DNA from 3 places in the Shewanella sp. GutCb genome. Region 3 is predicted to be linked to each of the others. Evidence: predicted binding sites of a transcription regulator. Region 3 holds the regulator's gene; each other region holds the start of a gene.
What was found. The regulator FliA, encoded in region 3, starts transcription of late flagellar genes. The targets are predictions, from matches to a motif close to CTAAAGNTNNNNNNNNNNNNGCCGATA.
Positions count from the first base shown of each region.

Region 1 (4,855 bases), on a different contig from region 3:
TTCTTGTATGAGATCATCATTGGCACTTTTGTACCGTCTTTACTGGTATAAAAAACTTGCTCTGATGTGTAATTTTCAGGGTCAAATGAGACAGTAGGCTTTGAATAAAGTGTCGACTTACCTGTTTTGAAATCAAACTTATAGGTGGTTTGCGGTTGAATGTAACTATTAAAGACATAGTAGAAGTAATCTTTACTACGTTTACCATAAGGCCCAGCTATCTTTCCTTTCCCCGGTAAAGCAACATCTTGGCGCTTGTCGCCATTCATGCTGTAAATCGTTAATTTACCCAGAACGTCATGCAGGTAGCTCACAACAATGTGATCATTAACGATAGCAATATTACTTATTGGATCTTTAAGCTCAGGAATAATCGTTTTCCAATTATCCTTGCTGCTTTTATTCACATCAATAGCAATCACTTTACCATTTGGCGCGTGATAATCGGTCTTAAAGTAGAACGTCGATTTATCATTACCAATAAAGCTGTATTCCGCTTCCAAGTCAGGGATAAGTTCAACCATCTCGGCTTGTGGCTCTTTTAATGACTTATAAAAAAATCGATTACGACTGTCTGTCCCCTGAGAGATATAAAGCAGCAGGTAATCGCCTTTATCTGTCACTTCAATCCCAAAACCCCAATCTTTATTTTGTGGTCTTTCATATACCAAGGTGTCTTCTGCCTGACTGCTGCCTATTTTATGAAAATACACTTTCTGGTTAAAGTTAACATCGGCGAGCGCATTTCCCCCTTTGGGAGCATCATAGCGAGCGTAATAGACGCCAGTGTTTTCACTATTCCATACCGCGCTGGAAAACTTTATCCAATCTAGCTGATCAGTTAACTTTTTTCCGCTCGCAATATCGACAAAGTGCCAGGTTTGCCAATCCGAACCTGATTTAGAAACACCGTATGCTAATGTATTACCATCATCACTTACCGACGTACCCGACAGTGCAATTGTACCGTCAGATGAAAACGTATTTGGGTCCAATAACACTTTCTCGTTACCCTTTGCATCTTTCACAAATAAAACAGACTGTGCTTGCAGGCCATTATTGCGATAGTAAAAGGTGTTAGTGCCCTTTTCATTTGGTGCTGAAATTTTTTCAAAGTTCCACAGTTCAGTAATACGATCAACAATCGCTTGTTTGTTTTCAATCGCCCCTAAGTAAGCTTTACCGTCTTGCTGTTGCTGCTTCACCCATTGATGGGTTTTATCTGACTCAACTTCTAAAAAGCGGTAAGGATCGGCAACCTGAACACCATGAATGGTTTCAATGACACTATCTTGGTCCGCTATAACAGCTTTTTCCTGTGACTCTTCAACAGATTGAGATTGGCATCCGACGATGGCAAACCCTAATCCGATAGCCAATAACTGTCTTTTGGCAAAAAAAGAATTAATTCGCATTATTTGTATCCCTGATTCACTTATCCGTAGCACAACAGAACAGCCTGACTAGGTAAGCTTTTTTATTAAGTTGGCATAAATAGCCATTTTCAAGATGCACTATACAAACTAATAAAAAACAGCGCAAAAGTTTGTTATCGCCTAAGCTGACCTTATGCCACTCATTATTCATTATCAATCTTGCAACATAGATTAATTATATATTATGTTAAGTTATGCATAAAACGTGATTAAGCACTCAAAAAACAGTGTTTAAGCCTATATAGTTACCATCTAAACAATTTTAATTCATTAGTAAAACTAATGTTTAAGTTCAATTATTCTAGTTTGTCAGTTTACTAATCTCGCTCTATAATTCACCTCGTTTTCAGGAAGTGTCTGCCTAGCAGATTTGAAAACAAAGAACTCTAAACTTTGGTGGTTATCCACGGAAGTTACATCCCTGGTTCTTAGCTTGACTTCCTTCCTTCAATTTGTTGATTGCAAATCAAATATTTTTGCAGCCCGCTTGCTAATGTAAGCGGGCTTTTTTTTATCTTATTTTTACCAAAGCCTAAATCACAAAAAAGCCCTGCAATATATACAGGGCCTATCATTGTAGCTTGGATGAGCGAAGCGCTTAGAGCGGCTTACTTATTCTAATCACTACTCTGCGGTTTCTTGCGCGCTCATTAATAGTCAGGTTTGATGCCACATGTCTGCGCTCACCATGACCTACTGTGTGAATACGACTTTGTGGTATACCACTAGCAACAAACAAATCTTTAACGGAGTCAGCACGCTGCACCGACACCTTTTCATTTACACTGCGTCCACCATAGCTGTCGGTGTAAGCATCGATTAAGACTAGATCAACATTTTGATCATAGGCTAAATACTCTTGTACCTTACTAATTTGTGATTTAGCGTAACGCGTTAACTCGGTGCCGCCTGACTCATAAGTTAATACCGTAAAAGCAATATCTTCAAAAGAGTATGGTAATAGTGTCGATAAGCACGATTTAAATTGCGCGTATTGCCGTCTAAAGTTTACCGCCGACAAACCCACTGCAATTTTATTGGTCTCGTTGTACCAATCAGCATAATAAAACGTGGGCTGCATACCGCTTTCAAGTTCAGCCAACATTGACCATGCAGCATTGCGCGGTACTTCGCCACTAAAGTACTTTTGATAGGTGAGCTCAGTGATCTCTTTTGATACAACTCCAGGTCGCCATGCCGGCGCCATACTCATTAATGTTGCCTGCGTAACTTGATCAGGTTTAACCCACATATCCAGCGTAAAGTTCAGATTATGATCTTTACCGGCAATGCTGGTAAATACCGCTTTACCGTAGGCAGGAATATCGTGCTCAAGACGGCACATTACCGGATTATTGCCGCTCACACGCCACTGCGACTCTTCTAATGAAGCTACATATTGCTTTAAATCAGCACTGGCAAAAAATGGTAAGCATATTAATGTTGCAAAAAGAACGCTAAGCCGCATAAAACTACCCTCTATAATTGAGTCACTACACTCTATCGGCACAATATTATCTTTCTTTAGCGTATAAAATGACCAAACGCACATGACAGTCATTATCAGTTGCCCCATAATAGGCACCTGCTAACTTTTTGGAAAATTTAATGACTGACACTTTCGACCCCAACAAATTGAAAAACCGCTTTAGAGGATATTTCCCAGTGGTTATCGATGTTGAAACAGCCGGGTTCAATTCAAAGACCGACGCGCTATTAGAAATTGCAGTCACTATGTTAAAGATGGATGACGACGGCGTAATCGGATTAGATAAGACGCTGCATTATCACATTGAGCCGTTTGAAGGGTCTAACCTAGAACCCGAAGCGTTAGCATTCAACGGTATTGACCCCACTAACCCGCTTCGCGGCGCCGTGAGTGAGAAAGAAGCTTTTTTAGAAATTTTCAAAGAAGTCAAAAAAGCACAGAAAGCATCTGGATGTCATCGCAGTATTATTGTTGCCCATAATGCCGCTTTCGATCATGGTTTTGTCAGCCAAGCCATCGAGCGTAATGGTCTAAAACGTACGCCTTTCCATCCTTTTGCCACGTTTGACACAGCCGCACTCGCAGGCCTTGCCATCGGCCAAACTGTGCTGGCAAAAGCCTGCGCCATGGCGGGTATTCCGTTTGATAATAGAGAAGCACACTCAGCGTTATATGACACAGAACGCACAGCAGAACTATTCTGTTTAATCGTCAACCGTTGGAAGTCTCTAGGCGGCTGGCCATATATTGCCGATGAAACAGCCTCAGATTCAGAAGCTGAAGTTGAAGTTGAAGTGGAATCAGAAGCTGAGTCCAACTCTAAGCCAGAGTCATAGAGTCTGCTTTCATTGCTACATTAAAAGGCCGCAAATAATGCGGCTTTTTTTATGACTTGGATTTGATGGTGTCGGGGACGCTGTTCACTCATAGCAGCCGATAACCTAGCCTATAGTCACAATATAGTTTGGTCATAAGTGCGGCATAGCCAAATGCTTGTCAAAGAAACAAATTGTAGTTCCCCAGTGCAATTGAGGGCTGAGGATGACACAGTAGGTTTGAAAGCTAAACCTCCCTATTCACATTACGATAAATAGGGTAAAGCTAGAAAATGCTATAGAGACTGTTGAGTCAGTCTCTCTAATTAGGTCAAATTAACAATGCCACTGCAAATAGTTATTTTGCCCATTCAATATAAATGGGCAGTTTAATCAATCGACCTGTTTAACCTGCAAATCATCAATGTAAGACCTCAGGTTTACTTATGAGTGAATGCTTAATAAGCAGCGGCTGAACACCTTTTGAACACTTACACAATTGGCGTGTGAAATTTCAGCAGGAACACTTGGTAGGCTATGTTTTATAAGGGCATAACCGTTTTTATGATATATCCTTACGCACCATTTTTGCCTGACGATCCCGTTGACAGGTTTTGAGCTCACCGCTCACCGATAAAGAAGTCCGTTATGTTTTACACCGAAAATCCAGCCGTTAGATACCCGAAAGGGAATTTTGCCATGTGGAGCGTTTATAGCTTTACAGGGGCATCCATCATCGCCTCAATCGTGTTCTCTATGTTGTTATTTTTATCCATCGATGATGATCCATTTATGCAGGTTATGTTTGGCTCGCTTGCAGTGATTTTTGAGTTGGGTAAATTCTTTGCTTGGTATGAAGTGGGCGAACGTCAAGCTCGACGAAACTATAGTGGGATGATATTGGCCTTGGTCTTCTATGCTGTACTGGCCGTCATCTCGATCGGTGGTTCAGTGGGGGGAATAAACAGTGCCACTAACAAGGCTCAGGAGCATGCTAATGTTCATCAAAGTAAAGTAAACGCTTACAACATGCAGATTGACTCAATAGAGAAGCAGATCGAGCTTAATAACGTAGCGGCTAAAAAATACATTCAGATGGAACTTATTGCAACTGG
Region 1 is NZ_PJBL01000029.1:868-5,722, forward strand. It holds gene CXF86_RS17780 (prolyl oligopeptidase family serine peptidase) at 1-1,415, opposite strand, end outside; gene CXF86_RS17785 (flagellar protein MotY) at 2,035-2,904, opposite strand; gene rnt (ribonuclease T) at 3,045-3,761, shown strand; gene CXF86_RS17795 (Preprotein translocase subunit SecY) at 4,389-4,855, shown strand, end outside.
Region 1: the regulator FliA is predicted to act here: its motif matches at 2,938-2,964, upstream of CXF86_RS17785 (flagellar protein MotY).

Region 2 (4,855 bases), on a different contig from region 3:
CATGCCGCCAGTCATCGCACCGTCACCGATAACGGAGACTACTTTGCGTCCGGCTTGCTCTTTTTCCGCAGTAATTGCCATCGCGAGCGCAGCACTTACAGAGGTACCAGAATGGCCTACGCTGAAGGTATCGTACTCACTTTCTTCACGCCAAGGAAAAGGGTGGATCCCACCTTTTTGACGGATGGTGTGCATTCTTTCACGACGACCCGTTAAGATTTTATGCGGGTAAGCTTGGTGGCCTACATCCCAAATTAATCGATCGAATGGTGTGTTATAGACGTAATGAATGGCCACAGTCAGTTCAACTGTGCCAAGTCCTGAGGCAAAATGGCCACTTGATTTAGCCACTGACTTCAAAAGGAAACCTCGAAGTTCGTCAGCCAGTTGTGGCAGAACGGCTTGAGGGAGCTGTCTTAGCTCATCAGGGGTGTTTGCCTGTGCAAGCACAGGGAATTGAGAAATATCAAAACTCATAACGAGATTCTTTGTCTTTTATTAAACTCTTCGCTCAATGATATAACGGGCGAATTCGGCAATTAACTGGCTATTGTATGGTAATTTAGCCAGCGCTGATAGTGCGTCCTCAATCAAACTTGTAGCAGTTTTTTGGGCGCCCTCTAAACCAAGCAACTTTGGATAAGTGCTCTTATTTGAATCTGTGTCAGAACCTTGAGGTTTTCCAAGCTCTTCGGTACTGGCAATAATATCTAATACATCGTCTTGTACTTGAAACGCGAGACCAATGGCATCGGCGAAATCAAGTAAAGCTTGTCGCTCTTCATCATTAACTTGAGCGGCAATAATGGCAAATTCGACTGCGCAACGGATCAATGCACCTGTTTTAAGCTGATGCAGCTGAATCAGTGTTGCAAGCTCTATCTGTTTATTTGTCGCCCTTAAATCCATCGCTTGGCCACCACACATGCCATTATACCCAGAGGCATTCGCTAAGGCTTTAACCATCGCTAAATTCTGTGATGGGGTGATGTTTTTGATGGGCTCACTGATGATTTCAAATGCAAGTGCCTGTAAAGCATCACCTGCTAAAATAGCCGTCGCTTCATCATAGGCAATATGCACTGTTGGCTGGCCACGACGAAGTGCATCATTATCCATAGCGGGTAGGTCGTCATGGATGAGAGAGTAGGCGTGAACACATTCGATTGCCGCAGCGCATTCATCCAAGGTCTCAAGCTTAACTTTTAGCATATCGCCAATAGCATAGACGAGAAATGGCCTAATACGTTTCCCGCCAATTAATGCGCCATGTTTCATGGCCGCTTTTAGACGAGGATCGGTATCGGCAAGTGCATCTATACGAGATGACAGCTGAAGATTAATGCGTTGTTGGTATTTACCAAGTGCCTCTGCTAACAATTACTCACCCTCTATTTCATAAGGCTTTAAGGTGTCGACACCTTCATCCGTCATTAACACCGCTACTTTTTGCTGTGCATTTTCAAGCTTACTCTGACTATTTCTTACCAGTTTAATTCCACGTTCGAACTGTTTTAACGCATCATCGAGGGACACATCGCCGTGTTCTAAGTCCGCAACGATTTTTTCTAATTCGGAAAGCGATTCTTCAAAAGAGAGATTTTCAGGTTTTTTTGCCACGATGATGATTCCTAGAATTAAGCGATACACAAAGTATATCAGCAGGGCACAAGGGTCAAACTAAGCCGTTGAGTATTTGCGTGAAAGCACGCTTTCGTGCATAAATTCCGCTATCGGCTTGTTACTGCAATACGTTGTTTATGTAGTTGGGATCTATTTTAACGGAAATAGCGCAACAATTGCGGGAAATATCACTCAAGAGATCTTAACTTCGGTCGCTATATAAGGTGCAATATTGAAAATTTGTACGCTATTTAGCCGTTTGTTTAGTTGGTGCTTGCTGTCACAGTGAAGGCGTAATATTGTCGCTATTGTTTTTGAGTAGACGCTTGCGTGTGAGTTTTGAATGTTGTTAGCATTCGATTGAAGTTGTATAGCGAATAGATTGGTATTTGAGGAGCGGTTTTGGATTTAGCAACCCTAATAGGACTGATTGGCGCGTTTGGGTTTGTTATCATGGCGATGGCAAGTGGCGGCGGGATCGGTATTTTCATCAATGTACCTTCTATCTTAATTGTGATGATTGGTTCGTTATTTGTCGTAATGATGAAATATAACCTCAAGCAATTTTTAGGCTCTGCTAAAATTGCAGCCAAAGCATTTATTTTTAAAATCGATAAACCTGAAGAACTGATTGAACAGTCTATTACGATGGCTGATGCCGCACGAAAAGGTGGTTTTTTAGCGTTGGAAGAGGCTGAGATTAGCAACAGCTTTATGCAAAAAGCGATTGATATGTTAGTCGACGGTCATGATGGCGATGTTGTCAGAGACGCACTTGAAAAAGATATCGCGCTCACCGAAGAACGCCATAAAACCGGGATTGGTATTTTTAAATCGATAGGCGATGTTGCGCCAGCAATGGGCATGATTGGTACGCTAATTGGACTCGTGGGCATGTTGTCAAACATGGATGATCCTAAATCGATTGGTCCAGCAATGGCGGTTGCACTGCTGACGACGCTGTATGGCGCCGTGGTCGCTAACATGGTGGCGATCCCCATTGCCGATAAATTATCGCTTCGAATGAACGAAGAGATGCTAAACCGTAATTTGATTATGGATGCCGTATTGGCTATTCAAGATGGTCAAAACCCTCGAGTCATTGAAGGTTTCCTCAAAAATTATCTCTCTGAAAAGTCTCGTACCATCAATACCATGGACGGAGCATAGCGCGATGGCTAAAAAAGCCAAATGTGAATGTCCACCTGCTGGTGCGCCGCTTTGGTTAGCCACGTTTGCTGATTTAATGTCTCTGCTAATGTGTTTCTTTGTGTTGCTGTTGGCTTTTTCTGAAATGGACGTGATGAAGTTCAAGCAGATTGCGGGTTCAATGAAGTATGCATTTGGGGTACAGAATAAAGTCGAAGTGAAAGATATTCCCAAAGGGACATCGGTGATTGCATTAGAGTTTAGACCGGGCCGCCCAGAATCGACTCCAATTGAAATTATTAATCAGCAAACCAATGAAATGACCGAGCCCATGCTAGAGTTTCAAGCGGGTGAAGATGATAGTGCTGGCGGTGTACAGCAGCAACGCGGTCAACAGCGAGGCGGTGAATCATCGTCGACAGCGCAAGAGCAAGAAGATGCAAAAGCGTTAGCTAAATCAACCGCAGATTCTGAAAGCGAAGCGAAAAAAGCAGAAGCTGCTGCGCAGGATAAAATCAATCAACAAGTTAAGAAGATGGCTCAAGAGCTCAACAAAGAGATTGTTGATGGTGCCATTGAAATTGAGTCGCTAGGTCAACAGATTATTATTCGGATCCGTGAGAAAGGCGCATTTGCGTCAGGCTCAGGCTTTTTGCAGCCACGCTTTAAGCCGATTGTTAGGCGTGTTGGCGAGTTACTAAAAGATGTTCCCGGTATTGTAACGGTGTCAGGACACACAGATGATTTAAATATCTCAAATGAGTTGTATAGCTCAAATTGGGATCTATCCAGTAAACGTGCCGTCGCAGTCACCCATGAAATGATTAAAGTAGCAGGTTTTGATCAGCAGCGGCTAAAAGTGGTGGGGATGGCTTCGACTGCGCCGTTAGTTGAAAACAACTCTCAGGCCAATAGAGCACGTAATCGCCGTGTTGAAATTGCTATCGAACAAGGTAAGCCTAAAGAGTCAGACGAAATCCAAGTTTCCCCGTAATACTCAATCTGATCCTCGATAAATTGTTGCTATTACATCGATGGCAACAATCGTAGTTTTGCCCATTGTTGGATTTTAGCAGGCTGTGAACGTTCGGGATCTTATCATCAAGAGTGAGCGCTCACTTTATGGCTGTTATTGTTTACGCTGTACACAGAGTGGCTACTTTCCTACCCCATTAATCGTCAGCTTTATATCCTTATTGAGCATAAGTGCGATATTCATGGTCTCAGTTTGCAATATATCGTGGATAATGTCTGATCTGATATACGCAATTGTGCTTGGATATTGTTATAATCTCGCCATTGCTGTTTAAACTTGTTCCCGCGGAAGACCAATGAAATTTATCGTAAAACTGTTTCCTGAAATCATGATGAAAAGCAAGCCGGTAAGAATGCGCTTTACCAAAATGCTTGAAACCAATATTCGTAATGTACTTAAAAAAGTAGATGAGTCTGCGAAAGTACAGCGCCAATGGGACAAAATCATGGTTATGGTGCCAGATGATAGACCCGATTTGGTTGAAGCCTTTGCTGAACGCCTCGCTTGTATTCCTGGTATTGCGCATGTGCTGCAAGTCGAAGTGAGCACCTTTGAATCTATGGATGATATCTATCAGCAAACATTGGCAGTCTATAAAGAAGAACTCGCAGGTAAGACGTTCTGCGTGCGTGTTAAGCGTGTTGGTAAACATGACTTTAACTCAATTGAAGTTGAACGTTATGTTGGTGGTGGGCTAAACCAATTTACTGAAGCTGCTGGCGTTCGCTTGAAAAATCCAGATATAACGGTAAATCTCGAAATTGATAACGAGCAACTTTACCTTGTTGATAAGCGTATTCCAGGCCTTGGTGGTTACCCCATGGCCACTCAAGAAGATGTGTTGTCATTAATCTCAGGTGGTTTTGACTCTGGTGTGTCGAGTTATCAATTCATAAAGCGTGGTTCTCGTACCCATTATTGTTTCTTTAACTTAGGTGGCGATCAACACGAAATTGGTGTTAAGCAGGTGGCTTACCATTTGTGGCAGAAATACGGTGAATCACATCGAGTTAAGTTTATCTCTGTGCCGTTCGATCCCGTTGTACA
Region 2 is NZ_PJBL01000016.1:19,795-24,649, reverse strand. It holds gene dxs (1-deoxy-D-xylulose-5-phosphate synthase) at 1-477, opposite strand, end outside; gene ispA ((2E,6E)-farnesyl diphosphate synthase) at 499-1,380, opposite strand; gene xseB (exodeoxyribonuclease VII small subunit) at 1,381-1,620, opposite strand; gene pomA (flagellar motor protein PomA) at 2,026-2,793, shown strand; gene CXF86_RS08645 (flagellar motor protein MotB) at 2,798-3,766, shown strand; gene thiI (tRNA uracil 4-sulfurtransferase ThiI) at 4,104-4,855, shown strand, end outside.
Region 2: the regulator FliA is predicted to act here: its motif matches at 1,815-1,841, upstream of pomA (flagellar motor protein PomA).

Region 3 (4,855 bases):
GACATCTCTTCGTCATCACGGGAGACTCCAAGGCTCAACAAGCGATTACGAACCAGTACTAACTCACCGACCATGTTCATTATCTGATCAAGTCTTGAAGTATCGACGCGTACCGTCGTTTCTGCTTGCGGGGTATTAGCCGCAGGCTTAGCTTTGGCTTGAACCGCGGGTTTTGGTGTTGGAGCGACCACAGCTGCTTGCTGTGACGTGGTAATGGCTTGCACTACGGGCGCAGAACTTGCTTGCGATGCTTGAGTGACTTCAGTCACCGCTCCTGGACTACTGCCAGCACCATGAAGTTCATCAAGTAAGCGTTCAAACTCATCGTCGCTGATTTCATCAGAGTCCACAACGTGCGCGGGTTCTGCTACAACGGCTGGCGCTGAGGGGGCTTTAAACTGACCCGAGCCATGCAATTCATCAAGTAACGATTCAAACTCGTCGTCGGTGATGTCACTAGTACTTGCGCTCGCTACATTAACGCTATCAGCCGCGGCATTCGCGCTAGGGCTATTACCATTGCCATGCAAAGCATCGAGCAAAGCTTCAAATTCAGCGTCGTTGATGTCGTCAATACTGCCGCCACTGGTAATGTCTACTGCCGCTGTAATAGGGGCAACAACGGTTTCGATAATCGTTGCTTCTTCAACACCTGCAGTTGTTTGATCCGCTTGAGCATCCGCTAACTCTGAAGGCAATAATTGCCCTGCACTGAGTGTTTTAAGCTGCGCTAACAAGTTCGGATCCGCTGGAGACTGAGGCTGATCCGCCTGAGTTTCAGCAAACATAGTATTGATGGCATCGACCGCTTGTAAAATAACGTCCATTAAATTAGCACTGACTTGTCGCTTGCCAGTACGCAATAGATCGAAGGTATTTTCAGCTTCATGGCAAACATCTACCATTGGAGTCAAACTGAGGAAACCCGCACCACCTTTTACCGTGTGGAACCCTCTAAAAATGGCATTGAGCAGATCGGTATCGTCAGGGTTATTTTCTAACGTGACTAGTTGTTCTTGTAGAAGCTCTAAAATCTCACCGGCTTCGATCAAAAAGTCCTGCAGTATCTCTTCATCAACATCAAAGGACATTCTTTTGACTCCTTTAAAAACCTAAGCTCGAAAGCAGATCGTCAACTTCATCTTGACCCGTCACAACATCCTGACGTTTTTCTGCATTCATAATAGGACCTTCAGCTTCAACATCGAGCAAGGGTGTACTTTCTGCAATTGACGCAGGTTGCTCACCAAAGACGGTTAACATAGAAACCAAGCTACTTTCCACTTCTCTGACGAGTTCAATTACACGACGGATCATTTGGCCAGTGAGGTCTTGGAAGTCTTGTGCTAGTAGTATTTGATTAAGCAGTTCTCTGACTCGACTTGCGTCCGATTCACTTCTATCTACAAATTGTTGAATATCATGGCACAGAGCTTTAAATTCATTTAATGGCAGTTCACGGCGCATGAGTTTGTCCCAAGCCGGTTTCACTGCCTGAATATTATCACTTAATGCATTTGCTAAAGGTAAACACTCTTCAACCGCATCCATGGTCTTATTAGCCGCTTGCTCTGTCATCTCGATGACATAGGTCAAACGCTCTTTGGCATCTGGAATTTCGGTATTCGCTAGCTCTACCAAGCGGTTGTCCACTTGAAAGTCTACGATAGCACTGTGAAGTTGGCGCGTTAAACGGCCCACTTCATCGAAGAGTTCTTTTTGAATAGGTGAAGCTATTTCTCTCACCAATTCATCGGCTTGTGCTTGCTCGCCATCACGAAGTAACGCGACGAGACTCTCAGCTTGCTCGAGAGTAATGAGCCCTGAAGTATATTGCTGCATTGCTCATCCTTGCTTAACCTAAGCGCTCAAAAATCTTCTCTAATTTTTCTTTTAGCGTTGCTGCAGTAAAGGGTTTAACTACATACCCATTTACCCCAGCTTGCGCGGCTGCAATAATCTGCTCGCGTTTAGCTTCCGCTGTCACCATCAGTACTGGAAGGTGCTTTAAGTTATCATCGGCACGAATCGCCTTTAATAAGTCAATACCTTGCATTCCAGGCATGTTCCAGTCGGTGACGACAAAATCGAAATCACCCTTCTGTAACATAGGTAAGGCTGTCGAACCGTCATCTGCTTCTTGGGTATTATTAAATCCCAAGTCTCGCAACAAGTTCTTGATGATACGTCTCATTGTTGAAAAATCATCAACAACAAGAATCTTCATATTCTTGTTCAAGGTTTCCTCCGCGGAGCTTATTTTTTATGTTCGTTTATTGTTATGTTTGCGTCCAGTGCTTGAGTTTACCTTTGAGTCTTAGCATCGCCTGACTATGGATCTGGCTAACTCTAGACTCACTGACCTCAAGAATGGCCCCAATCTCTTTTAAATTTAATGCTTCATCGTAATACAATGACAATACCAGCGCATCTCGTTCTGGTAATAGCTTTATCCCCGCCACTAATGCTGAATGAAATTCAACTTTAGCTAACGACTCATAGGCTACATCATCTTGGTTATCGTCGTGGTTAACCACATCAACGGCAACGCCTAAATCTTCTATCCCGACCACTTTACCCACAGACACATCATTCAAAATTCTGTAGTAATCTTCGAGCGGCATCTCTAGTCGCTCGGCGATTTCGGGATCACGTGCATCACGCCCAAGCTCTTGGCCTAATTCATCAATCACTTGTGCAACGCGACGTTGATTACGATGTACCGATCTAGGTACCCAATCGCCGCGTCTTATTTCATCTAACATAGAGCCACGAATTCTGATCCCGGCAAAGGTTTCAAATTTCGCGCCTTTACTACCATCAAACTTCGATGAAGCCTCTAACAGCCCCATCATACCCGCTTGCAGTAAATCATCTAACTGCACCGACGCCGGTAAGCGCGCCAATAAATGATGGGCAATTCTTTTTACTAGCGGTGCATACTGTTCAACGATAGAGGTCTTATTATCAAAACGAGTATACGCGGCCGCTTTATTCACCAGACTTATCCTCTTGATAATCAGGACGTTGCACCAATCGTTCAACAAAGAACTCTAGGTGTCCACCTGGTTGAGAAGGTATAGGCCAGCTCAATATTTTATTCGCGAGTCCATGATAAGCAATCGCTGCTGGAGACTTAGGAAACATCTCCACAATCAACTTTTGCTTTCTGACAGACTTACGTAAATTCTCATCGAAAGGTACAGTCGCGACCAACTCAAGGGCAACATCCAGAAATCTGTCTGTTACTTTACTTAACTTGGCGAATAGCTCCATCCCTTCTCGCAAACTCCGCACCATATTGGCGACAATTTTGAAACGGAACACACCGTGTTCGCGGCTCAAAATTTTAATCAATGCATAGGCATCGGTAATCGACGTTGGTTCATCACACACCACAATTAACACATCTTGTGATGCACGAGAAAAACTCAGCACCATGTCGGAAATACCCGCTGCGGTATCCACAATTAAGATGTCAAACTGGGTTTTCATCTCACTAAAGGCACGAATTAAACCCGCATGCTGTGCCTGAGTCAGTTCGACCATAGATTGAGTGCCAGAAGTCGCTGGAATGATCCCAATGCCTTTTGGTCCTCTTAAGATGACATCATCTAATTCGGCATCTCCAGACAAAACATGAGATAAATTTTTATCTGCGCGCAAACCTAGCATCACATCGACGTTCGCTAGACCCAAATCCGCGTCCAAAACCACGACACGTTTGCCCTTTTCTGCTAACGCGACAGCCGTGTTAATTGACACGCTGGTTTTACCAACGCCACCTTTACCACCTGATACGGCGATAACTTTTACTTTTGCATTGTTTGGCTGATTCATCATACGTAAACCGCTTGCTTGATCGGGAGTCATGTTTTTACTCGAATGCATGGGTCATCTCTTGTGACCGTTCACTATTATGTAATGGTTCTAATTGTTCGTTATCTAACACCGCTAATGCTCGATTGGCTAAAGCTAATGTGTCAGCCACTTGCATATCTTCTGGAACGCGTTGTCCATCGGTCACATAACTCAAAGGTAACCCACTTTGGATCAATACACTTAGCGCTGGCGCTAATGACACTGATTCATCTAACTTCGTCAGTACCGCGCCGGAAAGCGGGATACGGGTAAACTGTTTTACAGCATCTTCTAATACGCGACGCTGACCAGTGGCAGACATTACCAGATAACTACGGATAGGTATTCTGCTATTTGCAGTTAAATTATCGAGTTGCTGGAAGAGTCGCAGATCTCGCTGCCCCATGCCTGCGGTATCAATCAAAACCAACTTACGATTTCTAAATTGATACAGAATCTGTTCTAACTCATGAGAATCATGAGCCTGCTTAACTGGACAGCCCATTATTTTGCCATAGGTTGCCAATTGCTCAAAGGCACCAATGCGATAATGGTCCGTGGTAATCAGTCCGACTTGATCTGAGCCATGATGCGCGGCAAATCTGGCCGCCAATTTGGCAATTGTCGTCGTTTTACCCACCCCAGTTGGGCCCACAAATGCCACAACACCACCTTGACGCACAATATCGTCGCCTTGGTTGTCGAGTAAATTCGCTAAACTACGCGGTAAAGAGGCCACTAATTCTGCTGGACTGTAATGTTCACTCAAACTTGACAATTTTTTGGCGATTGCGGGTGAAAACTCAGCTTCAAGCAATTTGCTTTCTAACATTGCGCCGACAGGATCGATACGTTTCTTTTGCTCAGACATTAACGCGCTAACTTGATGAGTCAATAAGCTACGAATTGACGCGAGCTCCTCTTTCATCACGTCCATTTCTGCACTGTTATTTTGCTTTTGAGGACTAAAACTGTCTGGTGCCCTATTCGGCGT
Region 3 is NZ_PJBL01000004.1:26,876-31,730, forward strand. It holds gene CXF86_RS04880 (chemotaxis protein CheA) at 1-1,091, opposite strand, end outside; gene CXF86_RS04885 (protein phosphatase CheZ) at 1,105-1,842, opposite strand; gene cheY (chemotaxis response regulator CheY) at 1,856-2,239, opposite strand; gene CXF86_RS04895 (RNA polymerase sigma factor FliA) at 2,280-2,999, opposite strand; gene CXF86_RS04900 (MinD/ParA family protein) at 2,992-3,873, opposite strand; gene flhF (flagellar biosynthesis GTPase FlhF) at 3,878-4,855, opposite strand, start outside.